Regions from separate parts of the Kurthia sp. YJT4 genome, predicted to be linked through region 2. Evidence: predicted binding sites of a transcription regulator. Region 2 holds the regulator's gene; the other holds the start of a gene.
What was found. Region 2 encodes CtsR, which represses protease genes until heat stress. Its sites were predicted from a motif close to ATGGTCAATAAAGGTCAAACA; they were not measured.
Positions count from the first base shown of each region.

Region 1 (15,321 bases), 600 kb from region 2:
TTCTGCATAAACGCGTACTTTTTTACCATCTACCACGATACAGTCATCTTCAGATGTAACTTTATTCGGAAGTGTACCATGTACTGAATCGTATTTTAATAAATGTGCAAGCATCGCTGCATCAGTTAAATCATTTACTGCCACTAATTCAATATCATCACGCTCTAAAGCTGTGCGGAAAACTAAGCGTCCAATACGTCCAAAACCGTTAATTGCTAATTTGATTGTCATAATCTGTTCCTCCTGTAAATACATTATTATTTTTGAATAATTTTAAACATTTGTTGTGCTGCGGCCATATCCGTAATAAAGATTGTCTGCTTCGCTGCATTTTTGAAATAAGATAAAATCGCTTTTGCTTTTTTCGTACCACCCGCTATTGCAAGTATAGTGGGACAATTTTTGACCTGCTCTAATTGCAAACCAACTGTCCTTATTCTCTGTACTGCTTTACCCTTTTCATCGAAATAATAACCAAAAGCTTCACCAACAGCACCCGATTTTTGAAGTGCTTGTCTCTCAGCTTCTGTTGATTTTCGACGACCAGACATTTCATCTGCAGAACCAATTCCATGAATCACAATCGATGTTTTTTCGTAAAGTCCAAGCATCTCTTGTACCATCGGTTCTTCCTTCATCGCATTATAAGCAGCTTCACTTAAATGCTCCGGTAGATAAAGCGTGCGATAATCATTCCCCGAATTCGTTGCAAAGTTCGAAGCGATTGTATTCGCCTGCATTTGTACTTCGACACCCATACCTCCACGTGCAGCAATGAAAGTTAAATCCTTTAAACGATTTGATTTTTGAACAGCGTTTGATACTGCAGCTACCGTACTTCCTCCCGTAACTGCCACAATATCTTGCGGTTTCGCATATTGCTCAAGTTGCGTAACCGCTTCGACACCCATCAACGTCTTAACAGATGGCTCTAAATCAAGGTTTCCATCAACAATAATTACTTTTTTGATGCCAAGTAATTTTTGAAGCTGTGTTTCGAGATCTGAAATCCCTGACCACTCATAAACAAGTGGCTTCAACTTCTCTAATACTTGTACCCCTAATTCCGTAATTGTCATACCTGAACGACTAACATCCATTAATGTTTGTTCTCTGAGTAAATCTGTTTCTTTTCGAACTTCTCGTTCTGGCAATGATAGACTCTCTGCTAAAGAACGACGTCCAATCGGCCCAAGCATCTGAACCATTTGCAAAATACGATAACGAATTTGCAGCGACTCGGCCATTTCAGGCAACATTTTTAATTGTGCCTCCGTGAGTGACAACATAGCTAACTCTCCTATCAGCAGGTCAAAATAAGTCCCATATACTTATTTTTCGTCCCACCTAATGTAAAAAAATATTTCTAAAGATATTATATCAATGTCAGACATCTTTTGCAACAATGGGCACTATTTTATCCCACTTCATATCCTGAACACTATTTAAATAGAAGAAACTCCGATTTTTTTCGAGAGTTAGAATACATTTGAATCTAAAGCGAGTAGCCTATTTCGTCCTTTTATTTGGATGATTTGTCCTTTTCGATGGTGGCGATTCCCTTTCGCGCGACATTCAGTCCCTTTCAACAGCAGGGATTCCCTTTCGCGCGACATTCAGTCCCTTTCAACAGCAGGGATTCCCTTTCGCGCGACATTCAGTCCCTTTCAACAGCAGGGATTCCCTTTCGCGCGACATTCAGTCCCTTTCAAACACGGCGATTCCCTTTCGCGCGACATTCAGTCCCTTTCAACAGCAGGGATTCCCTTTCACGCGATGATTTGTCCCTTTCGGCGAGCCAGATTCCCTTTCGCGCGATGATTTTTCCCTTTCGACGAGTCAGATTCCCTTTCGCACGACATTCAGTCCCTTTCAACAGCAGGGATTCCCTTTCGCGCGATGATTTGTTCCTTTCAACAGCAGGGATTCCCTTTCGCGCGACATTCAGTCCCTTTCAAACACGGCGATTCCCTTTCGCGCAACTATTTGTCCCTTTTGATGAGCCAGATTCCCTTTCGCGCGATGATTTTTCCCTTTCGACGAGTCAGATTCCCTTTCGCGCGACATTCAGTCCCTTTCAAACACGACGATTCCCTTTCGCGCGACATTCAGTCCCTTTCAAACACGGCGATTCCCTTTCGCGCGACATTCAGTCCCTTTCAAACACGACGATTCCCTTTCGCGCGACATTCAGTCCCTTTCAACAGCAGGGATTCCCTTTCGCGCGACATTCAGTCCCTTTCAACAGCAGGGATTCCCTTTCGCGCGACATTCAGTCCCTTTCAACAGCAGGGATTCCCTTTCGCGCGACATTCAGTCCCTTTCAAACACGGCGATTCCCTTTCGCGCGACATTCAGTCCCTTTCAACAGCAGGGATTCCCTTTCACGCGATGATTTGTCCCTTTCGGCGAGCCAGATTCCCTTTCGCGCGATGATTTGTTCCTTTCAACAGCAGGGATTCCCTTTCGCGCGACATTCAGTCCCTTTCAAACACGGCGATTCTCTTTCGCGCGATGATTTTTCCCTTTCGATGAGCCAGATTCCCTTTCGCGCAACTATTTGTCCCTTTCGACGAGCCAGCCCCTTTCAACAGCTGATTCAATCAAAAAAGGAATCGTCCGAATAGACGATTCCTCTACATTTTATGATTCTGTTATTTCTTTTTCTACTTCTTTCATTGCTTTTTTCGATACCTTTTGACCTGGTACTTGGACGCGTTTTAAGAAGAACGCTAGAATTAATGCCGCAATTGTAATGAACATTGCGATTAAGAATGAGAAGTTAATCCCTTCAACCATTGCTTTATCCACAAGTGGTTTCGATAATGATTGACCTAATTCTTTTGCATATTTTAAGATACTTGGATCTTCAGCTAGTTGCTTACCGTAAGCTGCTAATTCTGATTTAGACATTGGCGTACCTGCTTGAGCTGCTTCTGTTGCTTTTTGTGTTACTTGTTCTGAAATACGTTCTTTCACTTTTGCAGCTACTTGACCTTTTACTTCATCTTCAACACCTGAAGCTTCACTCTTTGTACGAGTTGTCATGATTGTGATCATAACTGCTGAACCAATCGCACCTGAAATTTGTTGTAGTGTATTGTTCATCGCTGTACCGTGTGGATTTAATTGCATTGGTAATTGGTTTAAACCGTTTGTCATAATTGGCATCATAACCATCGACATACCAAACATACGCACTGTATAAGCAAGCATTAAATAAGTGTACGTTGTTTCTGTTGTTAATTGTGATAAGAAGTACGTTGAGATTGTCACGATTGTTAAACCGGTAATCGCTAAAATTTTCGGACCAAACTTATCGAATAACTTACCTGTAATTGGCGACATCAAGCCCATGATAACCGCACCAGGTAACATTAATAGACCTGAATCAAGTGGTGTAAAGCCACGAATATTTTGTAAATAAATTGGTGTTAAAATCATACCTGAGAACATCGCCATTGCTACGACGATCGAAATGATTGAAGCTAATGCGAACATTGGGTATTTATAAACACCGAAGTTTAGCATTGGATCTTTCATTTTTAATTGCATGATGACAAAGATAATTAATGCGATTGCACCAATTGTGATTGTACCCCATACATCAACTGCTCCCCAGCCATCTTCACCTGAAGCTGAACTGAAACCGTATAATAGACCACCAAAACCAATTGTTGATAATACAAGTGATGTATAACTTAATTTGACTTTGCGTGTATCCATAATATTACGGAACTTAAAGATTGCGATAATTAAAATTGTGATTGATAACGGTAAAATCATTTCGAATAATACATGCCATGTCCAAGTTTCAACAATCCAACCTGATAATGTTGGGCCGATTGCTGGCGCTGTAATCATAACAAGACCAAAAATCCCCATAACTGCACCACGTTTGGCAATTGGGAATGATACAAGCATGATATTCATTAATAGTGGACCTAATACGGCAGCACCTGCTGCTTGAACCATACGCGCTGTTAATAAGATACTAAATGTTGGTGCGTATGCTGCTAAAGCTGTACCGATTGTGAAAATTGATAATGCTGTAATAAATAACGTTCTGTTTTTAATACGTGTAATAAAGAATGCACTTGCTGGTACTAAAACCCCTGATACCAACATATAACCTGTTGTTAGCCACTGCACCGTTGAAGCATCTACATCGAAGTCCTTCATAATAGAAGGTAATGCTACATTCAATAATGTATTGTTAAGTAATGCTACAAAAGCACCGATGAACATTAATACAATCATTGCATATGGTGGCTTTTTCTGTAACTGTTCCATATCCATTTATTAATCCCTCTTCTGCTTTATATTTCGTGTATAAAAGTTTACTTTCACTATAATATACTCATAGTCCAATTTTGGCAACAAGAAAATTAAGTTTTTGCAAAAATCATTGCTATTAAAGCGTTTTACAGTTAGAATGACAGTATAATATAAAGATTAAAGGTGGACATATGAATAATCGAAAACGCCAAGTTATCTTGGCTTCCCTTAAACTATTTGCTAAAAAAGGCTTCCACAGTACATCGATTCAAGACATCTTAGATGAAGCACATATCTCAAAAGGCACATTTTATAATTACTTTTCGTCCAAAAAAGATTGCTTAGTGGCGATTTTAGAAATTGGACGTTCAGATGCAACACTTCGAAAGGCTGAATTATTAATCGGAAAGAACCTATCCGATAAAAGTGTACTCGCAGCCCAAATTTCGACCATCATGCAAGTGAATCGCGAACGCGACTTACTACCAATCTTTGAATCAATCCTGCATTCAGGCGACCAAGAACTTAAAAAAATCGTCAAAGAATACCATTTAAAAGAGATGGAATGGTTATCAAGAAGGTTAGTAGACGTATATGGTGAACGCATTGTACCGTATCGCTATGATGCCACGATTCTTTTGTTTGGGATGATTCATCAGATGCTTCATATTGGAAGCATGACAGCTGGTGAGGCAATTGATCCTGTTGTGACATCAAAGTATGCATTACGTCAACTAGACTTAATCGTGCCTTCACTAATCGAAAATAACGACTATTATTTGGGACCTGACTTACAAAATTATATTTTCGAGAATACGAAGTATGAAGTACCTACACGCGATGAGATTTTAGATCAGTTAAAAGGATTTAGAAGTTGTTTAGAATCCGATATACCCGAATCTTGCATTGAGTACACGGACTGTCTAATAGAAGAATTCTCGATGGAAAAACCGCGTTACTATATTATTGGAACGATTGCGTATCAATTTTACAATAGCTTCCGCGATTCAAAGCACGCACTTGAAACAATTGAAATCGCCAATGAGATTTGGAAAGTCACACGCGCAAATAAAGGCAGTATCCTTAAAAAATAAGAGGCTTGGGAGCAATTCCCAAACCTCTTTTTTATGAATTCTTTTTTGAAAATAAATTCGCTGTTTTTAAGGCAATCCGAACCGCCTTACGATTCAATGTACCTTCTAAATGTTTTGTGCGTACTTGATGGCTTTTCACCTGACTTTTCAACTTTACAATACGTTCATTTTTTTGTTCTAATACATTACTCATGACCGTCTCAAAGCGCTCTCCCATCTCAGCTGCCGAGCAATGAATAAAGCTTTTTACTGGTGGAAGTAATTGTATTTCTTGTAGCTGTTTATCGAGTGGCGCTTCCACTAAATCAAGGTCTTGTTCATAAATATGTGGAATTCCATTATGGTTTAAGAAATGAATAAAACGATTAAAATTCTCTTCATGTACATGCTCACAACGATGGAAGTCACTCTTTTCAATTAAGTCCATAATCTGTGTTTGCTCTGTTAATTCGTTCCCAGCCACATAATTTAAAGCATGGTAATCTGTTAACTCACGCATACGCCCATCTTTTGGAATAATTAAGCTCGGTGTCCCAGCAATTGTCGCTGTAATGTTCCCATGCAATCGAGCACCAAAACTAAAGTCAGCTTCACCTATAAAATCAATCCATGATTTAGCGTTCAAGAAATAACGCACACGATCTTGGACATACAGTTCATCTGTTGTCTTCCCTTGATAATGTGGCTTCGGCTTTTCAAGATTAGGACCGCCTAAATAAATCATTTTTAATTCTTTATACCACTGCGGAATAAAATAATGATGTTTGAATTCATTTTTACTTCGATCAATAAATTCTAGAACATGGTTTGGAGAAAGTTTAGATGAGTTAATGGTAACAATGGAATTCTCATTAATTTCTGTATCGCGTATACGTAAATGACGCCCATTTGCATACATTGACGGACAACCAATAATGACATGGTCAATCCCCTCTTTAAATCCTAAATGTGTTAGGTAACGTGATGTGAATTCTCCACGTACGCCAATCATAGCTGAACGATTTAATACCGCTTTAACGAAATCGACAACTGCTGGATCATATGAATTCTTTTTTGTGAAGTCTGGCTCGAAGTCAATGCGTACACCAACACCAATGACGTAAACAGGTATTGTCAAACGATTAATTAATTTCGTATAAGATTTTAATGTATTTTCAAAATCTGGTCGGAAGGCATCTGCTAATGGAATGAAATATGCATCATAATTCTCGTTAATATAAGGCGCATCTGCTGGATTTACACGATAGTAGTCGGGTACAAATTCAACATCTTCTGTCATCAATGTGCGATAAATGCTATATGCATAGATTAAGTTTCCTACATTTCCCCCAATTGAATTGTTGGCAATGATTTTAGCAGCATCAAACACATCTGTTGGTAACATACCGCTACGAATTAAATATTTTTTCATCAACCATTAAACTCCCTTCTATGTATCTACTTTAGTATCCTCTTATTTTATATTACCTTTTCCAAAGGTTATTTACCTCTTTTAACCCTTTTTATTCATTAAATGTAATTTAACTGTTATATTTTTCATAATATTGTCACTTGATTTTTGTTTATATATCACTTTAAAGGGAATTTGTACAAAAGAAAAAGCTGTATGTTGTCATGTTTATGACTTCATACAACTTGTATATGCCCCAGGAGGGAATCGAACCCCCAGCCTAAGAACCGGAATCTTATGTTTTATCCATTAAACTACTGAGGCGTATGACTATTATTATACAAATATAAAGTGCAATTGACAACTTGATTTAGACTTTGCAATATTTAACACAATATATTTGACCTTTTTTGACTATGCAATGTACAATAAGAGTACAGCTGATTCTAATCAGTAACTAGATTGAACGGAGGAGAATTAAATGAACTTAATTCCTACAGTAATCGAAACAACAAACCGCGGAGAGCGTGCATACGATATTTATTCTCGTCTTTTAAAAGACCGTATTATCATGCTTGGTAGCGCAATTGATGATAACGTTGCAAACGCAATCGTATCACAATTATTATTCTTAGAAGCAGAAGATCCAGAGAAGGATATCTTCTTATACATCAACTCACCAGGTGGTTCAGTAACAGCTGGTATGGCAATCTACGATACAATGCAATTCATCAAACCAGATGTACAAACAATCTGTATCGGTATGGCTGCTTCAATGGGTTCATTCCTATTAACAGCTGGTGCAAAAGGTAAGCGTTTCGCATTACCAAACGCTGAAATCATGATTCACCAACCATTAGGTGGCGCACAAGGTCAAGCGACTGAAATCGAAATCGCTGCTCGCCACATCTTAAAAACACGTGAAAAACTAAACAAAATCCTTGCAGAGCGTACAGGTCAACCTGTCGAAGTAATTGAAAAAGATACAGATCGTGATAACTTCATGTCTGCTGAAGAAGCATTAAACTACGGTTTAATCGATAAAATCATGACAAACAACGAAACAAAATAATGTATGCAAAAGAGGTGAAGGGTTTAAAACCCCTCACCTCTTTTTTGTTTATAAATTAAGCGTGTACAACATTACGTAATTCATTCAACTCATAAAAAGATACACCTGATTTTGAACCGACATTACCTGCTTTTAACGCTTTTCCGAATAAAATTTTTGGTTGAACTGCTTGTCCATTTAATTGTGCGTTCGCTTTAAATACATCTACATCTTCTGTTGGTAATGGTTGTACATCTGTATAACCTAATTGACCCAGAATATTTTTTACTTGGAAATCGCGTGCAAGTTCAAAGTCGATTAACTCTGAAATTCCTAAGTCTACTATTTGTTCTGGTTGACCTTCTGTTTGTACATGTGCAACGATTGTAATTTCCATCATGAATGCCTCCTAAATTGCTTCATATATACTTATTTTAGCACTGACATTTTATTTATCAAGGTAAACAAAAAGCGGATTGTCGCTTATTTTGAAACAATTCAACATGAAATAGCACACACTTACGAAAAATAAGTTAAATAATGCACACTATTTTTCACCATATAAAAACAGGAATCGCCATCATGACGATTCCTGTCTATTTAAGCTCTACGCACTCTTTTTACGTCCACATGCAAATACAACAAGACTTGCTCCAAGTAATGCAATACCCGCTAATGTGTATAATAAGAAGTCGCTTGAACCTGTTTGTGGTAGTTTACCATCTTTGCCAACTTCCGCTGTTACATGCTCACCTTTTGATACGAAATCGTATTCACCTGGTGGTAAGTCTGCGCTAATGTTACCGTCTTGATCAACTGTTACATCACTCGCCACTAAGTTACCATCTTTATCATATACATCATAATGGTCGCCTGGTTTAACACCTGGTTTTGACGGTTTCAATTAATTTTGTAGAATCCACGAAAGAATAGATACCGAATAATGCATAACATACATCTTTAAAATAAAAAAATACGAGATAACATCGCTGCTACCTCGTATTTTTACTAATCTTCTGATTCAATCATTGCACGTAAACCGGCGATTGCCTCTTGCTCGTCTTTCCCGTCTGCAAACAGTGTAATCTCTGTTCCATGTGCAACAGCTAAACTCATAATCCCCATGATACTCTTCGCATTTACTTTGCGCGTACCTTTTTGTAAGAATACATCCGCATGGTAGCGGTTTGCTTCTTGTACAAAAAGAGCGGCTTGTCTTGCTTGAAGACCAGATTTGAGTTTAACCTCCACCTGCTGCTCTACCATTACTTACTTCCTCCTTATGTTATGGCAATTGCCGTCAAATTTATCTTATTTCTTCTATTATACATCATTTTATGTTCAGCTTCTCACCAGCACGTAAAGAATCTGCAATTTCGTCAATTTTTCTTAGGCGATGATTAATTCCTGATTTAGAAACAGATGTTGTCATCATCTCACCAAGCTCTTTTAATGTCACATCTTGATACGCTACACGCAATCTAGCAATCTCTTGCAACTTCTCTGGTAGCTGCTCAATGCCAATTTGCTTGTCGATGTACTTAATATTTTCAACCTGACGAATCGCTGCACCAATCGTTTTATTCAAGTTCGCTGTTTCACAGTTCACTAAACGATTCACACTATTTCGCATGTCGCGTACAATACGCACATCTTCAAACTTCATCATCGCTTGATGCGCACCTACTAAATTTAAGAAATCAGAAATTTTTTCCGCCTCTTTTAAGTACGTCACGAACCCTTTTTTACGTTCAATCGTTTTTGCATTCAGATCAAAGTAATTCATCAAGTTCATTAAATCCGTACCATGTTCTTCATATAATGAATAGATTTCTAAATGATACGCTGACGTTTCTGGGTTATTCACCGAGCCACCCGCTAGGAACGCACCACGTAAATACGCACGCTTCGATAAATCGGTCTTAATCAAATCTGGTGAGATATGATGATTCATTAAAAAGTTACCTGATAGAATTTCTAAACTCTCAAGTAACTCTCTCGTACCTTCTCGTACACGACAAATGTACACATTATTCTTTTTTAAACGCATCTTTTTACGAACGAGTAGTTCAATTTTGTAGTCGTATAACTGCTTCATAATCGTATACATCCGTCTTGCAATCGCTGCGTTTTCAGTTTGTACATCTAAACTGAATTGACGATTGGTCAGTGATAGTGAACCATTCATACGAATCATTGCGGAAAGTTCCGCTTTTAAATTAATTTCATTCGACTCAATTTGCGTTAATTCTTTTTTCATTTCTGAAGCGAAAGACATCGTCGTCCCTCCTTTCTCAGTTAATAGGTCATTAACCACTCCGCTACATTCGTTGCTTCGTGTCGGACACTTCCTTTTTCACTTAAAGTGGCAATCGCACCTTTTTCAACACGAAGTCCCATTCCTTCTAATAATCGGACATCGAAGCGTACAGGCTCGGCATTTTCTTCTTCATATGCTTTTTGCACTTCTTCTGGTACATCTGCATCATCATTAATTAAGATAGTTTCGATAAAAGGTTCTCCTACATGTGTATGAATCGCACGCACATGATCACTTGCTGTATAGCCCGATGTTTCGCCCCGCTGTGTCATGAGGTTACAAATATACACCTTTTTGGCAGATGAACGAAGTACTGCTTGTCGTATATCTTCTACTAATAGATTCGGAATAATACTCGTATATAAACTCCCTGGACCGATAACGATAACATCTGCTTGCTCAATCGCTTCTACCGCTTCTGGTAGTGCATGGACATGATGTGGCTTTGAAAATACGCGCTTAATCGGTTGACCATATGAAGGGATTTTTGATTCCCCCTCGATGATTTTTCCGTCCTCAAATTCAGCGAATAGTGTTAGACGCTGATTCGCTGCTGGAAGCACACGACCATTAACATTTAGTACACGACTCATCTGTCGAATAGCATGCGAAAAATCACCGGTAATTTCAGTGAGTGCTGTTAGCATTAAATTCCCGAGTGAATGACCATTTAGATGTTCTTTTCCCTGTCCTTTAAAACGATATTGAAACATCTCCTCAACGAGAGGCTCTACTTCTGAAAGTGCGGCAATGACATTTCGAATATCGCCTGGCGGTGGCACATGATAGTCATCGCGTAAACGTCCAGAACTACCACCGTCATCCGCTACCGTCACAATCGCTGTTAAATCCGTATCGAATTTTTTTAGTCCTCTCAATAATGTTGAAAGACCTGTTCCACCACCAATCACGACAATACGTTTTTTCTGTTTTTTCATCGCATTAGCCCTCTTTTTTCGCAAGATCACGATGGAACACAACAGTTGAAGCAATCTTCGCTAATTCATGTCCAAAGTATTCGGCTAATGTAACAGAACGGTGTTGTCCACCTGTACAACCGAATGCGATAACTAATTGTGCTTTACCTTCGTCTTTATAGCGCGGAACCATAAATTCAAAAAGGTCTGTCAGCTTCTCAATTAATGCTTTTGCATCCTGCTGTTTTAATACGTAAGAAGAAACTTCATCATCTAGACCTGTTTTCGGACGTAAATCTTCAATATAGTAAGGGTTTGGTAAAAAACGCACATCAAAAACTAAATCGGCATCGATTGGCATGCCATGTTTAAAACCAAAAGACATCACGTTAATCGAGAATGTATTTTTTGTTTCGTTTGAAAACTGCTCTAGTAATACATTACGCAATTCTTTTGGCTTCATAATCGACGTATTATAAATCTGCTTTGCACGCCCTTTAATATCTGCCAGTAATTCACGCTCTTTTTTAATCCCATCAAGCGGTAATGATTTAGAAGCAAGGGGGTGCGCACGTCTTGTTTCTTTATAACGTCGCACAAGAGTTTCGTTATCTGCATCTAAAAATAGAATGTACGGTTTAATTTCATCTTCACGTTCTATTTCATCTAGTGCATCCATTAAAGTAGAGAAGAAATCACCACCACGTAAATCCATTACGACCACTGTGTGTGTAATTTCTTTATTCGAATCTTGCATGAGACGAATAAAAGTAGGAAGAAGTGCAGGTGGTAAATTATCGATACAATAATAGCCTAAATCTTCAAAAGAGCGCACAGCTACTGATTTACCTGCACCCGACATGCCTGTAATAATGATTAATTCTTTTGATTCATCTGTTTGTGGCATGGTTTATTTCTCCTCTGTTGATTGCTGTATTTTTTCGGCTAATAGTTCGAAATCTTTCGTGTATGTGAATGTACCATACTGCATACCACTTTGTTCTACAGCGAACAATAAATTTGTACGGTCTCCTTCAGCCATTGGTAATGTTTTTAAATCTTCAATTGGATGCCACTCTAAAATACCTTCTCGTGTTTCGGTATAGGGTTCTCCAATTAAATCATTTGCTACAAAAGTATAAAGCATCCACTCGTCAACGAATTCACCGTCTTCTTGAATGACCATTGTATAAATTCCTTTTAAATGTGGTTTGACAGCACGCGTCCCTGTCTCTTCAAAAAACTCTCTAGCCGCTGCTTCGTAAATGGATTCACCACTTTCAATTTTCCCACCGGGTGCCACATACCATCCACGTCTAGGTTTTTTCAAAAGAAGTACTTTATCACCTTTACGCACAATTAAATTTGCAATTCGTTGCATACGCGCCACCTCATCTCTATTTTCATATTCTTAGTATTAAAAAAATCCTATTTTCTATTATACACTGTTCCGGGTGTTTCTTACAAAATTTAAAAATTCACACCCTTTTTATTTACCACGAAAAAGAGGAAACGCTCGCCAGCGCTTCCTCTCATTCTGATTTCATCTACTTGAATAGAATCATCTTCACCAATAGTATTTCAAAAAGGGTTATTACACTTTATACTATACAGTTTGAATGTTTCATTCGGGTTACAGAAAGATTAAGAACAAGTATCATCTGTATCTTATGGTTATTTATGCTAATGTTTCTTTTAATTCTTCAACATAATGTTGCACAGCTTGAGCTGCGATACTACCATCACCTGTAGCAGTTACGATTTGGCGTAAAGTTTTATCACGTACATCACCTGCTGCGTAGATTCCTGGAATTTTAGTTTCCATTTGTTCGTTCGTTGGAATGTAACCAGCTTCGTTTGTAATACCTAATGATTCAAATGGTTTTGTTAGAGGGTTCATACCGATATAAATGAATACACCGTCTGCATCGACAGTTGATTCTGAACCATCAACTGTATTTACTAATGTAACACTACCTACTTTACCGTCTTTTTCATTGATTTCTTTTACAGTATTATTCCAAATAAAATCAATTTTTTCGTTCGCAAATGCGCGATCTTGTAAGATTTTTTGTGCGCGTAATTTATCGCGACGGTGAACAATTGTTACTTTTTCAGCAAAACGAGTTAAGTACATACCTTCCTCAACTGCTGAGTCTCCACCACCAACAACGATTAAGTTTTTGTTTTTAAAGAATGCACCGTCACATACAGCACAGTAACTTACACCACGACCGCCTAATTCATTTTCACCAGGTACACCCATTTTTTTGTATTCTGCACCTGTTGTAATAATGATTGCGCGTGTTTTATATTCTTTAGAACCTGCTTTAATTGTTTTATATTCTTTACCATCGATGACTTCTGAAACGTCACCGTATGCATATTCTGCACCGAATTTTTTTGCGTGTTCAAACATTTTAGTAGAAAGCTCTGGTCCTAAAATCGTATCGAAACCTGGGTAGTTTTCTACTTCTTCTGTATTCGCCATTTGACCACCTGGAATACCACGCTCAAGCATTAATGTAGCTAAGTTTGCGCGTGAAGCATAAACCGCTGCAGTCATACCTGCTGGACCTGCACCAATAATGACAACATCATAAATTTTTTCTTCTGACATATTTAACTCCTCCTACTAAAAAAACTTCTATATACCCTAGTATGGTATAGCATTTTCTATACCTACTCAAGTTATTTGCTCATGGACGAAACATCGGTAAAAACGGAATGAGTTCGTTCACATATTTCGTCAACGTTTGCGGTGAAATATGATATTCTTCCGCAATCAATTTCTTCGTTACTTTCGCACGCGATGATCGATACATATATTCAACTGCTGCAGCTAATGCAACCGTATTTTTAAATGCATAACCTTGATCTAGCGCATTTTCACAGATGATGAACCACATTTGGAATGGGAAGGTATCTTCAATTTGCATCGGCTCTACTCGTTGATACAAAATTTCAGCTACTTCGACCATGTGAAATAAAGGTTTTAAGACTGCTTCATCTTCTAAATCACGCCCTAACACAAAAGCGAGAAATACTTTTTCAATCGCTGTATATTCCTCTACCTTTATAATCGTCGGGTTCGCTAAAATTTCATGTTTATGAGGTGATTTTTCTAATAAAAATAAGCCAAATAAACGTTCCGAGCGTTCATCATGTTGTAATAAACTTTGAATATACTCCACATCACGAAGTAAATCATCTTCTTGTACAATTGCATGTACCCATGGTTCGAAACCTTCTTTTGATGGGTCAACTTCTAATAACTGTGTCCACACTTTACGAGATAGCGCTTCATCTCCTGCAAAATAAGCAGAATGTGATAACCAGAAGTAGAAACTGCCATCACCTGAGAAACCATTCTTATATAAACTTTTCAACCACTTATAAGCTAACTCATACTGTCCAATCAGTGCAAGTGTCGCGCCTAACTTGAAGCGATGTTCGAATTTATACGGATGTAATTTAATAAGTAAACTCTCTAAATAGACGAGTTCTTCATCTTCTTTTGCATAATATGCCATAACCGTTAAGTTACATAACGCATGTAAATTTCCATAATTCCCATGTAATACTTCACGCAACAAGGCACGTGCCTGTTCTTCCTCTCCCTGATAAAAATAAGCGAGTGCTAAATTATTATAGGCAGACCAGAAGAATGGGTTTTCTGCGATAATCTGTTCAAAAATCTCAATCGCTTGTTCGTGATGTCCTTCTTCCATCAGTTGACGCGCTCGCTCTTGTTCATGTATATAGACGCGATTCACATTCGGTTCTTCTGACGGAATCTTCTCAAGTGTGGCATGTGCAAAATCTAAAATATCTTTTGCTTCTGCTGTAAATTCGCCGTCTTCATCAAAATCTAAATATAAATTAGCATAATAAAGTGCATCTTCTAAAAAGCCTAGTCCTGCTGAAGTCTCTGCTAAAAAGATAACTGTCTCAGGATTTCTCGGCTCTAATCGATCTGCTTCTAATAGTAATTCGCGTGCCTTCTCAACATTTCCTTGCTCTAACTCAACAACAGCATACTGCAAATAAATCATCGCATCTGTTGGGCTCAGCTCAATCGCTCTTTGTAAATAGATCGCTGCCTTCCCTAAATCGCCACGTCCCATAACATCTTGTGCTTTTTGATAGTAGAAATCTCCCGATGGCAAGAAATATACGATATTCGGTTTTGGCTTTTGTTTGTCGTTAAATTCTTCCAAGAAATATTCCTCCGAAAAGAAAAGCTTGGGACGAAAGGTTCGCAACAAAAA
Region 1 covers NZ_CP126689.1:2,389,427-2,404,747, forward strand. The annotation lists gene gap (type I glyceraldehyde-3-phosphate dehydrogenase) at 1-231, opposite strand, end outside; gene QN089_RS11860 (sugar-binding transcriptional regulator) at 258-1,289, opposite strand; gene QN089_RS11865 (DHA2 family efflux MFS transporter permease subunit) at 2,644-4,299, opposite strand; gene QN089_RS11870 (TetR/AcrR family transcriptional regulator) at 4,470-5,372, shown strand; gene QN089_RS11875 (polysaccharide pyruvyl transferase family protein) at 5,404-6,783, opposite strand; tRNA gene QN089_RS11880 (tRNA-Arg) at 7,015-7,086, opposite strand; gene clpP (ATP-dependent Clp endopeptidase proteolytic subunit ClpP) at 7,244-7,834, shown strand; gene QN089_RS11890 (hypothetical protein) at 7,890-8,213, opposite strand; gene QN089_RS11895 (LPXTG cell wall anchor domain-containing protein) at 8,421-8,717, opposite strand; gene QN089_RS11900 (HPr family phosphocarrier protein) at 8,822-9,079, opposite strand; gene whiA (DNA-binding protein WhiA) at 9,144-10,091, opposite strand; gene QN089_RS11910 (gluconeogenesis factor YvcK family protein) at 10,112-11,071, opposite strand; gene rapZ (RNase adapter RapZ) at 11,076-11,957, opposite strand; gene QN089_RS11920 (NUDIX hydrolase) at 11,961-12,431, opposite strand; gene trxB (thioredoxin-disulfide reductase) at 12,729-13,670, opposite strand; gene QN089_RS11930 (tetratricopeptide repeat protein) at 13,750-15,270, opposite strand.
Region 1: the regulator CtsR is predicted to act here: its motif matches at 7,160-7,180, upstream of clpP (ATP-dependent Clp endopeptidase proteolytic subunit ClpP).

Region 2 (15,321 bases):
TTTCTAATTGTTCTGTATTTAGTACGGCTAACACATAAATACCTCCTTTTTGGAACTTATACCCTAGTATTTTAAAATAAATACCATACTTTGAAAGTTAATAGTTGAAAAATATTGAATTTTAAGACAAAATAAAGTCAAAGATACACAAAAATTCTGTTTAAGACGTAATTTTTCTTGTGTATTGAATGATTGCAGAGGAGGAAATTTATCATGATTTATGCAAATCCAAATACAGCAGGTGCCGTTGTAGAGTTTAAACCGCAATATGAAAACTTTATTGGGGGCGAGTGGGTTCCACCGGTAAAAGGTCAGTATTTCGACAATATTACACCAATTACAGGTGAAGCTTTTACACGCATTCCAAAGTCAACACCTGAAGATATTGAATTAGCACTTGATGCGGCACACGCTGCAAAAGATGCTTGGGGTAAAACATCACCAGCACACCGCGCGCAGGTTTTAAATGCGATTGCTGATCGTATTGAAGAGAATCTTGAAAAAATCGCTGTTGCTGAGACGTGGGAAAATGGTAAGGCAGTTCGTGAAACATTAAATGCAGATATTCCATTAGCAGTAGATCACTTCCGTTATTTTGCAAGTGCAATTCGTACACAAGAAGGCTTCTCTTCTCAAATTAATGAGGATACAATTGCTTACCACTTCCAAGAGCCACTTGGTGTAGTAGGACAAATCATTCCTTGGAATTTCCCTATTTTGATGGCTACATGGAAGCTAGCACCAGCTTTAGCTGCAGGGAACTGTGTTGTATTAAAACCAGCTGAGCAAACACCAGCTTCGATTCTATATGTTGTGGAGTTAATCCAAGATTTATTACCACCAGGTGTTTTAAATATCGTAAATGGTTTTGGTGCAGAAGTAGGTAAAGCTTTAGCAACAAATAAGCGTATTTCAAAAATTGCATTCACAGGTTCTACAGCAGTAGGTCGCCTAATCATGCAATATGCGACTGAGAATATCATTCCTGTAACACTTGAATTAGGTGGTAAATCACCGAATATCTTCTTCCCAGATATTATGGAAGCAGATGATGACTTCTTAGATAAAGCAGTAGAAGGATTCGTTATGTTTGCACTTAACTCTGGTGAAGTATGTACATGTCCATCACGTGCATTAATTCATGAATCAATCTACGATGAATTTATGAAGCGTGTTCTTGAGCGTGTTAAAGCGATTAAAATCGGTAACCCACTTGATACAGAAACAATGATGGGTGCACAAAACTCAAATGAGCAATATCAAAAAATCATTTCTTACCTAAAAATTGGTAAAGAAGAAGGCGCTGAAGTTCTTGCAGGTGGCGATGTAAATGATTTAGGCGAAGAATTCGCAAATGGTTTCTACATCCAGCCGACTGTCTTTAAAGGTACGAATGATATGCGTGTATTCCAAGAAGAAATCTTTGGTCCAGTTGTAGCCGTTACAACATTCAAAGACTTCGATGAAGCAATTAAGATTGCGAATGATACAGACTACGGTTTAGGTGCAGGTGTATGGTCACGTCATGGCGATACAGCTTACAAAGCAGGTCGTGCAATTCAAGCTGGTCGTGTATGGACAAACACATATCATCAATATCCAGCAGCAGCAGCATTCGGTGGTTACAAAATGTCGGGTATCGGACGTGAAAACCACAAAATGATGTTAGATAGCTACCAACAAACGAAAAACTTACTTGTAAGTTACGCTGAAAAGCCACAAGGATTCTTCTAAATCGAATAGGAGGTGAAGCAAATATGGTGAAGCGTGTAGAAGTAACACCAGAAGCTTTACAAATGATTCGATTTTTAAAAGAAAAGCATGGCCCAATCATGTTCCATCAGTCTGGTGGATGCTGTGAAGGTTCTGCCCCTATGTGTTATAAACAAGGTGATTTTCAAGTAGGTAGTGTAGATTTATTATTAGAAACAATAGATGGAGATGTTCCATTCTATATGCATGAGGCTTTGTATCGTTACAATAAACATACACAAATTATTGTAGATCTTATCGATGGATTTGGTAGTGGCTTTTCACTTGAAAGTTTAGAAGGTAAAAGTTTTCTATCACGGAGCCGCATGTTTACAGATGAAGAGTATGCAGAAATAAAAAAGAGTCTCTAAAAAAGCGAGAATTGTAGATTTCTACAGTTCTCGCTTTTTCTTCTATGATTAAAATTATTTTAAAAGTGTATACAATAAGCGTATGATAGTAAAAAAGCATAGGAGGAGATTACATGATTAAAACAAGTTTATGGATTGATGGTCAGTGGGTAGAAACGGTGAAGAAAGATACGCTAAAAGGCCCTTATGATGGTGAAACCATTGCGGAAGTTGCACGTGCTACTCCTGAACAAGTATCGGTTGCGATAGAAGGTGCACACCGTGCCTATATAAAATTTAAAGAAAAGACAGCTTATGAAAGAGCCGAAATTTTACATCGCGTATCTGAAATTATGAAAGATAAAAAAGAAGAACTAGCTAAAATGATTACAATGGAAGCAGCGAAGCCTTTAACAGCTGCTTTAGGTGAATTAGATCGTACAATTGCAACGTATGAGTTTGCGGCGGAGGAAGCAAAACATTTACATGGTGAAACAGTACCTTTAGATGCAGCGCCTGGCGTACGTGATCGAATTGGTTGGACAAAAAGAGAATCACTTGGTGTCGTATCTGCTATTACACCATTTAACTTTCCGTTCAATCTAGTTGCACATAAATTAGGGCCTGCTTTTGCTGTAGGTAACGCAGTTGTATTGAAACCAGCTTCTCAAACACCTTTAAGTAGTATTGCGCTAGCTGAAATATTTAAAGAAGCAGGATTACCAGATGGAATGTTACAAATTGTAACGGGAAAAGGTAGTGAATTAAGTGAGATTCTTGTAACACATCCATTAGTTAAAAAGGTGACATTCACAGGTAGCAGTGCTGTCGGAATGAAGATTAAGGAACAAGTAGGCCTACGTAAGATTACACTTGAACTTGGATCTAACGCAGCAGTCATTGTTGAACCAAGTACACCAATCGATAAGATGGTGAAACGTTGTGTAGATGGCGCATTTGGTTTTGCAGGACAAGTATGTATTTCAGTACAACGTATTTATGTACATGCGTCGATTTATGAAGAATTCACAAAAGCTTTTGTAGAAGAAACAGAAAAGCTAGTTGTAGGTAGTCCAATGGATCAAAAAACAGATGTAAGTGCAATGATTCATCCAAAAGAAGTAACGCGTATTAAAGAATGGGTGGATGAAGCAGTAGCAGACGGTGCAAAGGTAGCGACAGGTGCAGAATATACAGAACGTACGATGAAACCAACTGTGATATTAAACGCTAAACATGATGCGAAAATTATTAAACAAGAAACATTCGCACCGATTGTATCAATTATTCCATATGGCACATTAGACGAAGCGATTCAATATGTGAATGAATCAGATTTAGGCTTAAATGCGGGTATTTTCACAATGAATATTGAAGATGCTTTAAGAGCAGCAGATGAGATTGAAGCTGGCGGCGTTATTATTAATGATATTCCAACATTCCGCACAGATAATATGCCATATGGCGGTGTGAAAACGAGTGGTTATGGACGAGAAGGAATTAAATATGCTGTTCAAGAAATGTCTGAAATGAAATTCATTACTATAAAAACAAAACTGTAATAATATATTTTCATTGTGTATAGGTACAGAATATTTATTTTAATATGTAAATAATGGGTGTGTTTCATTTTATTTATGTTAAAATAGATACAGAAAATAAAAAAGGAGTGTTGATCATGTTAGAAGCGATTCCAATGTCAAATTCACGTACAGTTCAAACAAGGCTGGTTGCTCCACCTGATACCAACTATATGAATACAATTTTTGGTGGTAAGGTATTAGCGTATATCGATGAAATTGCAGCAATTATTTCGATGAAACATTCTAAAATGGAGACAGTTACAGCATCTTTTGATTCAGTGGATTTCTTCTCACCAATTCGTGCAGGAGAAATTATGGAGTTAGAAGGAATTGTCAGTGCAACAGGTCGCACTTCGATGGAAGTTTATATTCGTGTATCTTCACTTAACATTCAAACAAAAGAACGAAAATTAACAACTGAATCTTTTGTAACGATGGTAGCGATTGATGCAGATGGGAAACCTCAAGCTGTTCCACCTGTTTTCCCTGAGTCAGAAGAAGAAAAGAGACTGTTTGAATCAGGTCCACTGCGTCGTGCTCATCGTAAAGAAAAAAGAAATATGCCACATTCATTCTTTTTATAAATATAAAAAACACCTTTCACGCGAATATGCTGGAAGGTGTTTTTTGTTAGCTATTCTGTTTTTGCATGTGTTCTGTATCACCAATGCATTCAAAGTGTACATCACCATTTTTCTTTAAATGAAGTACGGTTAAACTCGTTCCGTGAATGAAGGGAGGATCCCACACATGATCAATGGATTGATTTTGAAAATGAGCAATCAATAGTTTCTTTACAACGGCATGTGTGACGATTAAAACAGGTTCATCATCTTCGTAATCTTCTATTACATCTTTAATTACTGGAAGTACACGTTGTAATACATCTTCAAAAGTTTCACCTTCTTCAGATTTATATTCTGTTGGGTGATTATAATAATGATGATACTGTTCAGGATATGTTCGCTTAATTTCGCTATCCGTCATGCCTTGCCACTCACCTACGTTAATTTCGCGTAGTTGTTGTTTAAAGAAAATAGGGATTTGGCGTTCACAACAAATAAATTTCGCAGTATCCACTGTTCGACCGCTAGAACTAGCATAAATAGCACTAAAAGGAATTTGCGCCAGTCTTCTACCAAGCGCGATTGCAGCTTGTTGACCCTCTTGCGTAAGAGGGGAATCAAACCAGCCTTGCATTCTCTTTTGTAAATTCCATTCTGTTTGCCCATGTCGTGTAAGATAAATTTTAACCATATTGAACCCTCCTCCATCTGCATGGACATATTGTAGCGAAGAATGAAAAAAATAGATAGCCTATATCGCATGGATTAGCTATCTATTTCATATTTCGTTTTAATTTAACTCATAAGTAACTTCTAATAGTTGTTCAGCAGAATTACATACTTGAATTGTACCCTCTGTTAAATCATCTAATAAACGTGAAATTGTATTTACATCTTCTGTTGTACTTTCATTGATTGCTTGAATACCACTCACAGCTTCAACAATTGTATGGAAGCTAGTAGATAAATCATCCTGCATTTGAACACCTTCGTTAATTTGTTCATCAACATCGTTTACGGATACAGACATATTTTCAATATTATTTTCAGTTTCTAAAATTAATTTGGATACATTTTGAACAGCTGATTTTGTTTCTTCAGCTAATTTACGAACTTCTTCAGCAACAACAGCAAAGCCTTTACCATGCTCCCCAGCACGTGCTGCTTCAATTGATGCATTCAATGCTAATAGGTTTGTTTGGTCGGCAATACCTGTTACTAAATGAACAATATCATTAATTTGTTTAGAAGAGATTTTCAATTTAGACATGGTTTCGTCAAGCATTTGGACGCTTGCAGACATTTTTTGCATTAATTCATTTTGCGTATGTAGTAATGCGCGACCATTTTCAGATTTTTCTTTTGTTGAATTTACAAAGTCTAAACCTTGTTTTGTAGAAGAAGCAATTTCATCAGCTTGGCGAGATAGTGATTGGATTGCAGCGGTTGTTTCTTCACTAATCGCATTTAATTCTTCTGAAGTATTTTGAACTGTATGAATAACTTGTTGTTTTACACGACCGTGTTCATCACGAATGGCATCCACTCGATTTTCATAAGCTTCAATAACAATTTGCTGTTCAAAGTTAATCAGTTTTGTAAATGCTTTAATTGCTTGAGCAGATTCACGTGTTGAAATTTGTAAATCTTCAATAAAGTCAATGAATGAATTTGTTAGTGATTGGAATGAGTTTAAGTACCATTTTGAAGGTAGACCAATCTTAACGTGAACGTGTGCAATAATTTTTCGCTGTTCAATATATTGTGCATCAATTCGTCCATCGAACATTTCGCTGATATGCTTTGTTAGCGTTACTTTTAAACGATCAATACTAGAGTTCTGTGAAATCATATGTGTTAATTCAGGTGCTTTTACAATCGCATCATAGAATGCATCTGTCATATGTACAAAAGTATCTGCTGCAACAAATTTTAATTGATGAATAATAGCTAAGTCCTCTAATGTTAAACTAAGTAGTTCAATTTGTTTTTGTAAGTGCTGATTATGTGATAAATCAATTTTGACGTTTTTCTTATATTGTTCTATATCGAAAAAAGTCTCGTTCTTTGTCTTTTTCGAACGGTTCCAAATCATAGATGAAGCCTCCAAAATATTATAGTAAAAAAGTCTTTCTAATCTTAAAAGGGTATGTCATTTCTTTAGTCTTGTTTTTTGAAAAAGAATAAGTAATAAGTTTTAAATGTTGGGGTGTATCATCTAATAATTTATCATTTTATTAAGAAAAAGAGAACCGTATTCAACGAAAAAAAAGAGATTTCACATAAATTTCTATATATTTGTGTTTATAGCAACAGAAATATAAAATGATGATTTAAATCGTTTTTTTGAAATAAAAAGAGTATAAAATGTATTTAACAGTGAAAAAAGTTAAGTAATAATAAAATATGAGTAATTCATATGGTTATTAATGAATACATGATATTTTTTTGATTCGTAAATAGGTTGAAAATAAAGAGCTTACAACAGAGTAAAATTAGAGTGTTTCAAACACGGATAATCAAATTAATTAAATGCATAGAAAAAATAATCCCTGCTCGCGAAACGCATCAAGGCAAAATTAAAAGGTATGAGTCCGATACAATATCGAACGCATACCCAAACCATTGCCTGATGAAATAACCGTGTCTAACTTTTAGGCGTCATTTCAATCATACGGGGTTTCCGCTGTTTAAAATACTACTGTCTTAGACATACCTTACTAATCATCTTTAAAAAATCCAAGCCAACCACGTTTTTTAAATAGCATGAGCATCGCAAATACGATGAAAATCATAAGTCCTAATGTAATGAAGTATCCATAATGCCAATTCAATTCGGGCATATTCACAAAGTTCATGCCATAAACTCCTGCGATGAATGTGAGTGGGATAAAAATAGTTGATACAATGGTAAGCGTCATCATAATATTATTCATACGAATTGCGTTCATTGACATATGACTATCTCGCATGTCAGCAGTTAATTCACGATTTGATTCAACCATTTCAGTCAATTTCACGAGATGGTCGTGTACATCACTAAAATAGGCTTTTTCTTTTTGTGTTAAATTTAGGCGGTTTGAATTTAAAATCCGATATAACAAATCACGCATTGGGAGAACCGTTCTTCTTATATGGAGTAAATCATTGCGGAGATCGAATACATCGTTCATTAAGTCTACGCTATTTTTATAATCTAACTGATCTTCAATGGTATTAAGTCGATCTTCAATAGTAAAAACAAGGGGGAAAAACTCATCGACAATTTTATCGATTGTTTGATACATGATGAAAAATGTACCGCGATCCCAGCGATTCGGATGACTTTCTAATTCACGTTTGACGATTTCAAATTCGTGAACAGGGAATTGATGATATGAGACGACAAATTTAGAAGAAATAAATAGACTAATCTCCTCAGATGTTAGTTCTTTTGGGTTTAATTTATGGACAACAGTGAAATAATAATCATCATAGTAATCTATTTTTGGACGCTGTAAACGCATCAAGGCATCTTCTACAGCTAGGGGATGAAATTGGAAAAAAGTATGCAGTAATAAATTTTCTTTTGCAGTAGGTTCTGAAAAATCAACCCAAAACCAATCGAAACGATCTTCTTTAATATGTTCTAAAGGGAAGTTTTCCACGAGCTGCTGGTCTTTTGTAAGACCTAGAGTGTAAATCATTTTGTCACCTCTTCACGATCTATTTACTCTATATCTTCCCATAATTTAATTTTTTTGTCACATCATCACAAAAATAAAATGAAACGGATGACACTGTTCATGCGTATATATAAGAAAGAAAAGGAGCGTGTTTTAGATGGAACAAGACAATAAATGGATTAAAGTTGTACTACACTCAAGTGCATATTATTTACCGATTCTACTTCCATTACTCTTTATGCTCTTAATTGATGATTCGAGAGTGAAAAGTTTATCACTACAAGCATTGTTATTCCAAATTGTTATGTCAATTCTTATTGGTATTTCAGTTGTATTCTCGTATGTGTTAATTGGAATTCCGTTTTTAATCGTCTTTGGATTAATGGGGTTCATTGTTCCAATTATCGGGATTATTCGTGCATTGCAAGGTGAGTATTGGAATTATCCAATCGTTGGACGCTGGGTTAAATAATCATAAATAGACAGATATTCTAATTGTAATGGTTAGGATGTCTGTTTTTTTATAAAACAAAAAAGGAACGAGCATTTTTATTGCAATTTATAAAACAATTTATTTATAATATAGTCAAAGATAGTCAAAGTCAGCTTGATTAAAGGAGGTGGGGACTCGACATGAAGAATATGTCGAATATTATTGAGGCGTATTTGAAAGAAATTATTGAAATGGGCGGTAATGGACACATTGAGATTAAACGAAGTGAGATTGCAGACCGCTTCCAATGTGTACCGTCGCAAATAAATTACGTCATCAATACAAGATTCACAGTAGAGAGAGGTTATATCGTCGAAAGTAAACGTGGAGGTGGGGGGTATATTCGCATTTTACGTGTACGTACGAACTCGAAAACAGAACTGTTAGACGATATTCTATCTCAAATCAATTATCAAATCTCGCAAACGGCTGCAGAGGATATTGTACATCGCTTAACTGAAGAGCAAGCAATTACAAAACGTGAGGCAAAGCTCATTCTTACTGCTATGGACCGAGAAGTCATTGCGATTGATTTACCATATCGTGATCAGCTCCGCTCTCGTATTTTACAAGCAATGCTAGTAGCACTGAAGTATGAAAAAGAATCTTAAAAGAAGGTGTATAGAGGATGATCTGTGAAAACTGTAAACAACGTCCAGCTACTGTCACCATTACGATGACAAAAAATAATGAAGAAGTCGTAAAACACTACTGCGAAGTTTGCAGTGGGCAACAAGATTATTTGCATATAGATGAAGAAGTAAAGCCTGTGACAATCGAACAAATCTTTTCGGACTGGTTTGGTATTCCAACATGGTCATCCAACGCACCTCAGTCAAAACAACCATCGCAAGAAAAGCAGCAATGCGAGACATGTGGTATGACGTACCAACAGTTTTTAAAAGAAGGTAAATTTAATTGTCCAAATTGTTATCATGCTTTTTATGAACGTTTGCCTGAAGTATTTAAAAGACTTCATAATGGTGCAACAGAACATACTGGTAAGATACCGGGCGGATTAAATAAAACATATCAAATTAAAAAAGAGATTGAAGTATTACGTCAGAAGATGAAATCAGCTGTAGAGCAAGAAGAGTTTGAAGAAGCAGCAAAACTTCGAGATGAGGTAAAGCAACTTGAAAAACAGTTAACGCAAGGTGGTGCAGCGAACGATGAAAATTGATCATTTTCTAAAAGGTGACAATATTAGTTGGATGGCTGGCGATGGTGAGCACGGTGATATTGTCATGAGTACACGTATTCGTTTAGCGCGTAACATGTCCGCGTATCGTTTCCCACGTGCCTTTAGTGAAGAAGAAGCGATGGCTGTTGATCGTCAAGTGAGCAGTGCTTTACTCGACTGTGAAACACTTCAAACACCACTCTATCATTTTGATTTGGGGCAAAGACCTTCTTTGCAAAAACAAATTTTAGTAGAGAAGCATTTAATTAGTCCGCAACTTGCGAAAAAAGAACGGATTGGTTCGATTCTCGTATCTGAAGATGAATCAATTAGTGTCATGATTAACGAAGAAGACCACATTCGTATTCAATGTTTAGAACCAGGACTTAATCTTAAAAAAGCGTTACTAAAAGCAAATGAAATTGATGATTGTATTGAAAAACAAGTGAACTATGCATTTGATGAACAATTTGGTTATATGACTACTTGTCCGACGAATGTAGGAACAGGGTTACGTGCTTCCGTCATGATGCACTTACCAGCTCTTACGATGACGAATCAAGTTCGTGCCTTAATCAACATGATGCCACGACTAGGTTTAATCGTACGTGGAATCTATGGTGAAGGAACCGAAGCTGTAGGGAATTATTATCAAATTTCAAATCAAGTAACACTTGGTAAATCAGAAGAAGAAATCATTCAAGAATTGGAAACAATTGTAGAACAAGTTGTTGCAAAAGAAGTAGAAGCTAGAAAGGCGATGTTAGAACATGCGCCGATTGCAATTTCAGACCGTTTGCATCGCTCGCTAGGAGTCTTACAAACAGCTCGAATCCTATCGAGTACAGAAGCTGCGAATTGTTTATCTAACGTGCGTTTGGGTATAGATTTAGGTATCATACAAAGAATTCCAAATGAAGTTTTAAATAAATGTATGCTGATTATGCAACCAGGCTTCTTACAACAATATACAGGTACAACATTGAAGCCAAATGAGCGAGATGTGTACCGCGCGACATTGATTCGCGACATGATTGGCGAAGCATGCCAACATAAATTGGAAGATGAAGGAGAGGACTCATATGATGTTTAATCGATTTACACAAAGAGCTCAAAAAGTATTGCAATTAGCACAAGAAGAAGCCGTTCGTATGAAGCATGAAGCGATTGGAACAGAACACATCTTACTTGGATTAATTCGAGAAGGTGGCGGAATCGCTGCAAAAGCTCTTGAGGCTATTGAAGTGAGTCCTGAAATGATTGAAGAAGGCATTGAAGAACTTGTTGGTACAGGTTCTAAAAATGTTGGGCCAATCGTTCATTACACACCTCGTGCTAAAAAAGTCATTGAGTTATCAGTAGATGAATCTCGTAAATTAGGTCATTCATATATCGGAACAGAGCACATTTTATTAGCTCTTATTCGTGAAGGTGAAGGTGTTGCTGCACGTGTATTAAATAATGCAGGTGTTAGCTTAAATAAAGCGCGTCAACAAGTGTTACAACTGCTTGGTAGTGCAGATGCAGGTCAAAATGGTAATGCTGCTGCACCGACAGCAAATACGCCAACATTAGATAGCTTAGCGCGTGATTTAACAGAGATGGCGCGTGAAGGTAATTTAGATCCAGTAATTGGACGTAGTAAAGAAATTACACGTGTGATTGAAGTATTATCTCGTCGTACAAAAAACAACCCTGTTATTATCGGTGAACCAGGTGTAGGTAAAACAGCGATTGCAGAAGGATTAGCACAACAAATTGTGAATAATGAAGTGCCTGAAATCCTACGTGATAAGCGTGTTATGACACTTGATATGGGAACGGTAGTTGCAGGTACAAAATATCGTGGTGAGTTTGAAGATCGCTTGAAAAAAGTGATGGACGAAATACGCCAAGCAGGTAACGTTATCTTATTCATTGATGAGTTACACACATTGATTGGAGCGGGTGGTGCAGAAGGTGCAATTGATGCATCAAATATCTTAAAACCTTCTCTAGCGCGTGGTGAACTACAATGTATCGGTGCAACAACATTAGATGAGTATCGTAAATACATTGAAAAAGATGCTGCATTAGAACGTCGTTTCCAACCAATTCAAGTAGATGAACCTTCTGTAGAAGAAGCGATTCAAATTATCGAAGGTTTACGTGATCGTTATGAAGCGCATCACCGTGTGAAAATCTCAGATGTTGCAGTAGAAGCAGCTGTTAAAATGAGTGACCGTTACATTTCAGATCGTTTCTTACCAGATAAAGCGATTGACTTAATTGACGAAGCAGGTTCAAAAGTACGCTTACGCTCTTACACAACACCTCCGAACTTGAAAGAGTTAGAAGTTCAATTAGAAGCACTTCGCTCAGAAAAGAATGAAGCGGTGCAAAGTCAAGAGTTTGAAAAAGCGGCGAACCTACGCGATTCTGAACAAAAATTAGTAGCGCAATTAGAAGAGACAAAGAAACAATGGAAAGAAGACCAAGGTCGTTCAGAGTCTGAAGTGACAGTGAATGATATTGCAGAAGTTGTTTCGATGTGGACAGGCATTCCAGTTGCAAAACTAGAACAAGAAGAGTCTACAAAGTTACTAAATTTAGAAGAAGAATTACACAAACGTGTAGTAGGGCAAAGTGAAGCAGTTGAAGCAATCTCTCGTGCGATTCGTCGTGCTCGTGCAGGGTTAAAAGATCCAAAACGTCCGATTGGTTCATTCATCTTCTTAGGACCTACTGGTGTAGGTAAAACAGAATTAGCTCGTGCGTTAGCTGAAGTTATGTTCGGTGAAGAAGATGCGATGATTCGCGTTGATATGTCTGAGTACATGGAAAAACATTCTACTTCTCGTTTAGTTGGTTCACCTCCAGGCTATGTAGGATTCGACGAAGGTGGTCAATTAACAGAAAAAGTACGTCGTAAACCATATTCAGTTATCTTACTAGATGAAATTGAAAAAGCGCATCCAGATGTATTCAACATTCTATTACAAGTACTAGATGATGGGCGTTTAACAGACTCAAAAGGACGCGTTGTTGATTTCCGTAACACAGTCGTTATTATGACTTCAAATATTGGTGCAGAAGCATTGAAATACCGTAAATCTCTTGGTTTCGGCGCACAAGAGAAAAAACAATCACAAGAAAATTCAAAACAAGTGATGTTAGAAGAACTGAAAAAAGCATTCCGTCCAGAGTTTTTAAACCGTGTGGATGAAATGATTGTCTTCCATGCACTTGAGAAGAAAGAGTTGAATGAGATTGTTGAAAAAATGGCAGCTCAATTAACAAAACGTCTAAAAGAACAAAACATTGAATTAGAATTAACAGAAGCTGCATTAGATCGAATTGCAAATGAAGGTTATGACCCAGAATATGGTGCAAGACCACTACGTCGTGCAATTCAGAAAAATGTAGAAGACCGTTTATCAGAAGAAATTCTAAAAGGTACAGTTCTAACAGATCAAGTTGTTGTATTTGATGTACAAGATGGCGATTTTGTTGTTCATGTCAAAGAAAAAGCGAAAAACTAATTTTAGATAGGTGAAAACCTGTACGAAATTAAAATTCAAAAACACTCCAAACAGACGTTTGGGGTGTTTTGCTTTATAATAAGGGAATATGAATACGGAGGTGCACAAAGTGGCAAAGAAAAAAACAAAGTTTATGTGTACAGGGTGCGGTTATGAAGCACCAAAATGGATGGGGCGTTGTCCAGGTTGTGGTGAATGGAATACGATGATTGAAGATGTTGAGATTGTACAAAAAGGCCCTCGCGGTGCATTCCAACATACAGTGAGTAAATCACAACAAAAAGCCATGCCGATTATTTCAGTCGAAACACAAGAAGAACCACGTGTACAAACAGAATTACACGAGTTGAATCGCGTGTTAGGTGGTGGTGTTGTACCAGGTTCGCTTGTCTTAATCGGTGGCGACCCAGGGATTGGGAAATCGACATTATTACTACAAGTGTCTGCTTTATTATCGAATCAAGGACATCGCGTTTTATATATATCTGGTGAGGAATCAGTTCGCCAAACGAAGCTACGCGCAGAACGCTTAGGGGTAAAATCTGCTGAACTCTATATCTATTCTGAAACAAATTTAGAATTTTTACATGAAACAATTGAAGAAGTACAGCCGAAGTTTGTGATTGTCGATTCCATTCAAACCGTACATCATCCAGAAGTAACGAGTGCACCTGGGAGTGTATCGCAAGTACGTGAATGTACAGCGGAATTAATGCGTATTGCAAAAACGAAAAATATCGCTATTTTCTTAGTTGGTCACGTAACGAAAGAAGGGCAAATTGCAGGACCGCGTATTTTAGAACATATGGTAGATACCGTTCTTTATTTTGAAGGAGAACGTCATCACACATATCGTATTTTACGCAGTCAAAAAAATCGATTCGGTTCTACGAATGAAATTGCGATTTTTGAAATGTTGCAAGGTGGGTTGAAGGAAGTACTAAATCCATCAGAGTTATTTTTACAGGAACGTTCACAAGGTGCGCCTGGCTCTACAGTTGTCGCCTCAATGGAAGGAACAAGACCGATCCTAGTAGAGATTCAAGCTCTTGTAACACCATCAAGTTTTAACTATCCAAAACGCATGGCAACAGGATTGGATCAAAATCGAATTTCATTATTAATGGCTGTTTTAGAAAAACGTATGGGTTTAATGCTACAAGCACAGGATACTTATATTAAAGTAGCAGGTGGTGTAAAGTTAGACGAACCTGCCATCGATTTAGCCGTCCTAGTATGTATCGTATCGAGTTTTAAAGATGCGAATGCTAACGCTACGGACTGTTTTGTAGGTGAGGTTGGTTTAACGGGTGAAGTGCGACGTGTATCACGTATCGAACAACGTGTTCAAGAAGCAGCGAAACTCGGTTTCAAACGCGCGATTATTCCGGCATCTAACTTAGGTGGTTGGGAGTACCCAGAAGGGATTCAAGTAATGGGTGTAGAGACCGTAAACCAAGCTTTGAAAATTGCGTTCAAAGAAATGTAATGATTTCAAAAAGAAAATGACAAAACGTCCACCTCAAAAGAGAGTTTAGTTGGCAAAGTATGTATAATGAGCTCAAGGGGAGGTGAGAGAAATGTTAAAACGAATCGTTCAAGTCGCATTTTTGTTCATCGGGGGTACATTAGGGTTTATATTATTACCGCCATTATTCGATGTTATTCATTTAAGTTCAAACTCTTGGATTAACAATCCCTATGTGACGGTTTCGCTAGGTGCAGTTCTTTTATTCATTCTGTCTTTTGTATTGGCAGATCCGTTTATTCGGTTTATGAAATTCTTTGAAGAGCGCCTATTAAAAGCACCTGTGGGCGACTTATTATTTGGAACAATTGGTTTAATCATCGGTTTAACATTAGCGTTTTTAGTAGGTGTCGCACTTGATGGTCTTCATTTAGCAGTAATTAGTGATATTGCACCAATCCTATTATCCATTGTTTTAGGATATGTTTTCTTCCAAGTCGGCTTCAAAAAACGCGACGAATTAATGTCTGTTTTCACATCGCGTTCTAATAAGAAAAAAGAAGCTGATGTAGGTGCGGAGAGTTTTAACGAAGTAGGTTACAAGCTGCTTGATACAAGTGTTATTATTGACGGTCGTATTGCAGATATTTCAAAAACCGGTTTTATTGAAGGTATTTTAGTTGTTCCGCAATTTGTATTAACGGAATTACAGCATATTGCCGACTCATCTGATACATTAA
Region 2 covers NZ_CP126689.1:2,993,096-3,008,416, reverse strand. The annotation lists gene QN089_RS15085 (DUF6904 family protein) at 1-34, opposite strand, end outside; gene exaC (acetaldehyde dehydrogenase ExaC) at 214-1,734, shown strand; gene QN089_RS15075 (DUF779 domain-containing protein) at 1,758-2,123, shown strand; gene QN089_RS15070 (aldehyde dehydrogenase family protein) at 2,237-3,664, shown strand; gene QN089_RS15065 (acyl-CoA thioesterase) at 3,781-4,269, shown strand; gene QN089_RS15060 (histidine phosphatase family protein) at 4,316-4,942, opposite strand; gene QN089_RS15055 (globin-coupled sensor protein) at 5,042-6,346, opposite strand; gene corA (magnesium/cobalt transporter CorA) at 6,972-7,937, opposite strand; gene QN089_RS15045 (DUF4870 domain-containing protein) at 8,074-8,388, shown strand; gene QN089_RS15040 (CtsR family transcriptional regulator) at 8,550-9,020, shown strand; gene QN089_RS15035 (UvrB/UvrC motif-containing protein) at 9,038-9,592, shown strand; gene mcsB (protein-arginine kinase McsB) at 9,582-10,685, shown strand; gene QN089_RS15025 (ATP-dependent Clp protease ATP-binding subunit) at 10,675-13,113, shown strand; gene radA (DNA repair protein RadA) at 13,223-14,602, shown strand; gene QN089_RS15015 (PIN/TRAM domain-containing protein) at 14,694-15,321, shown strand, end outside.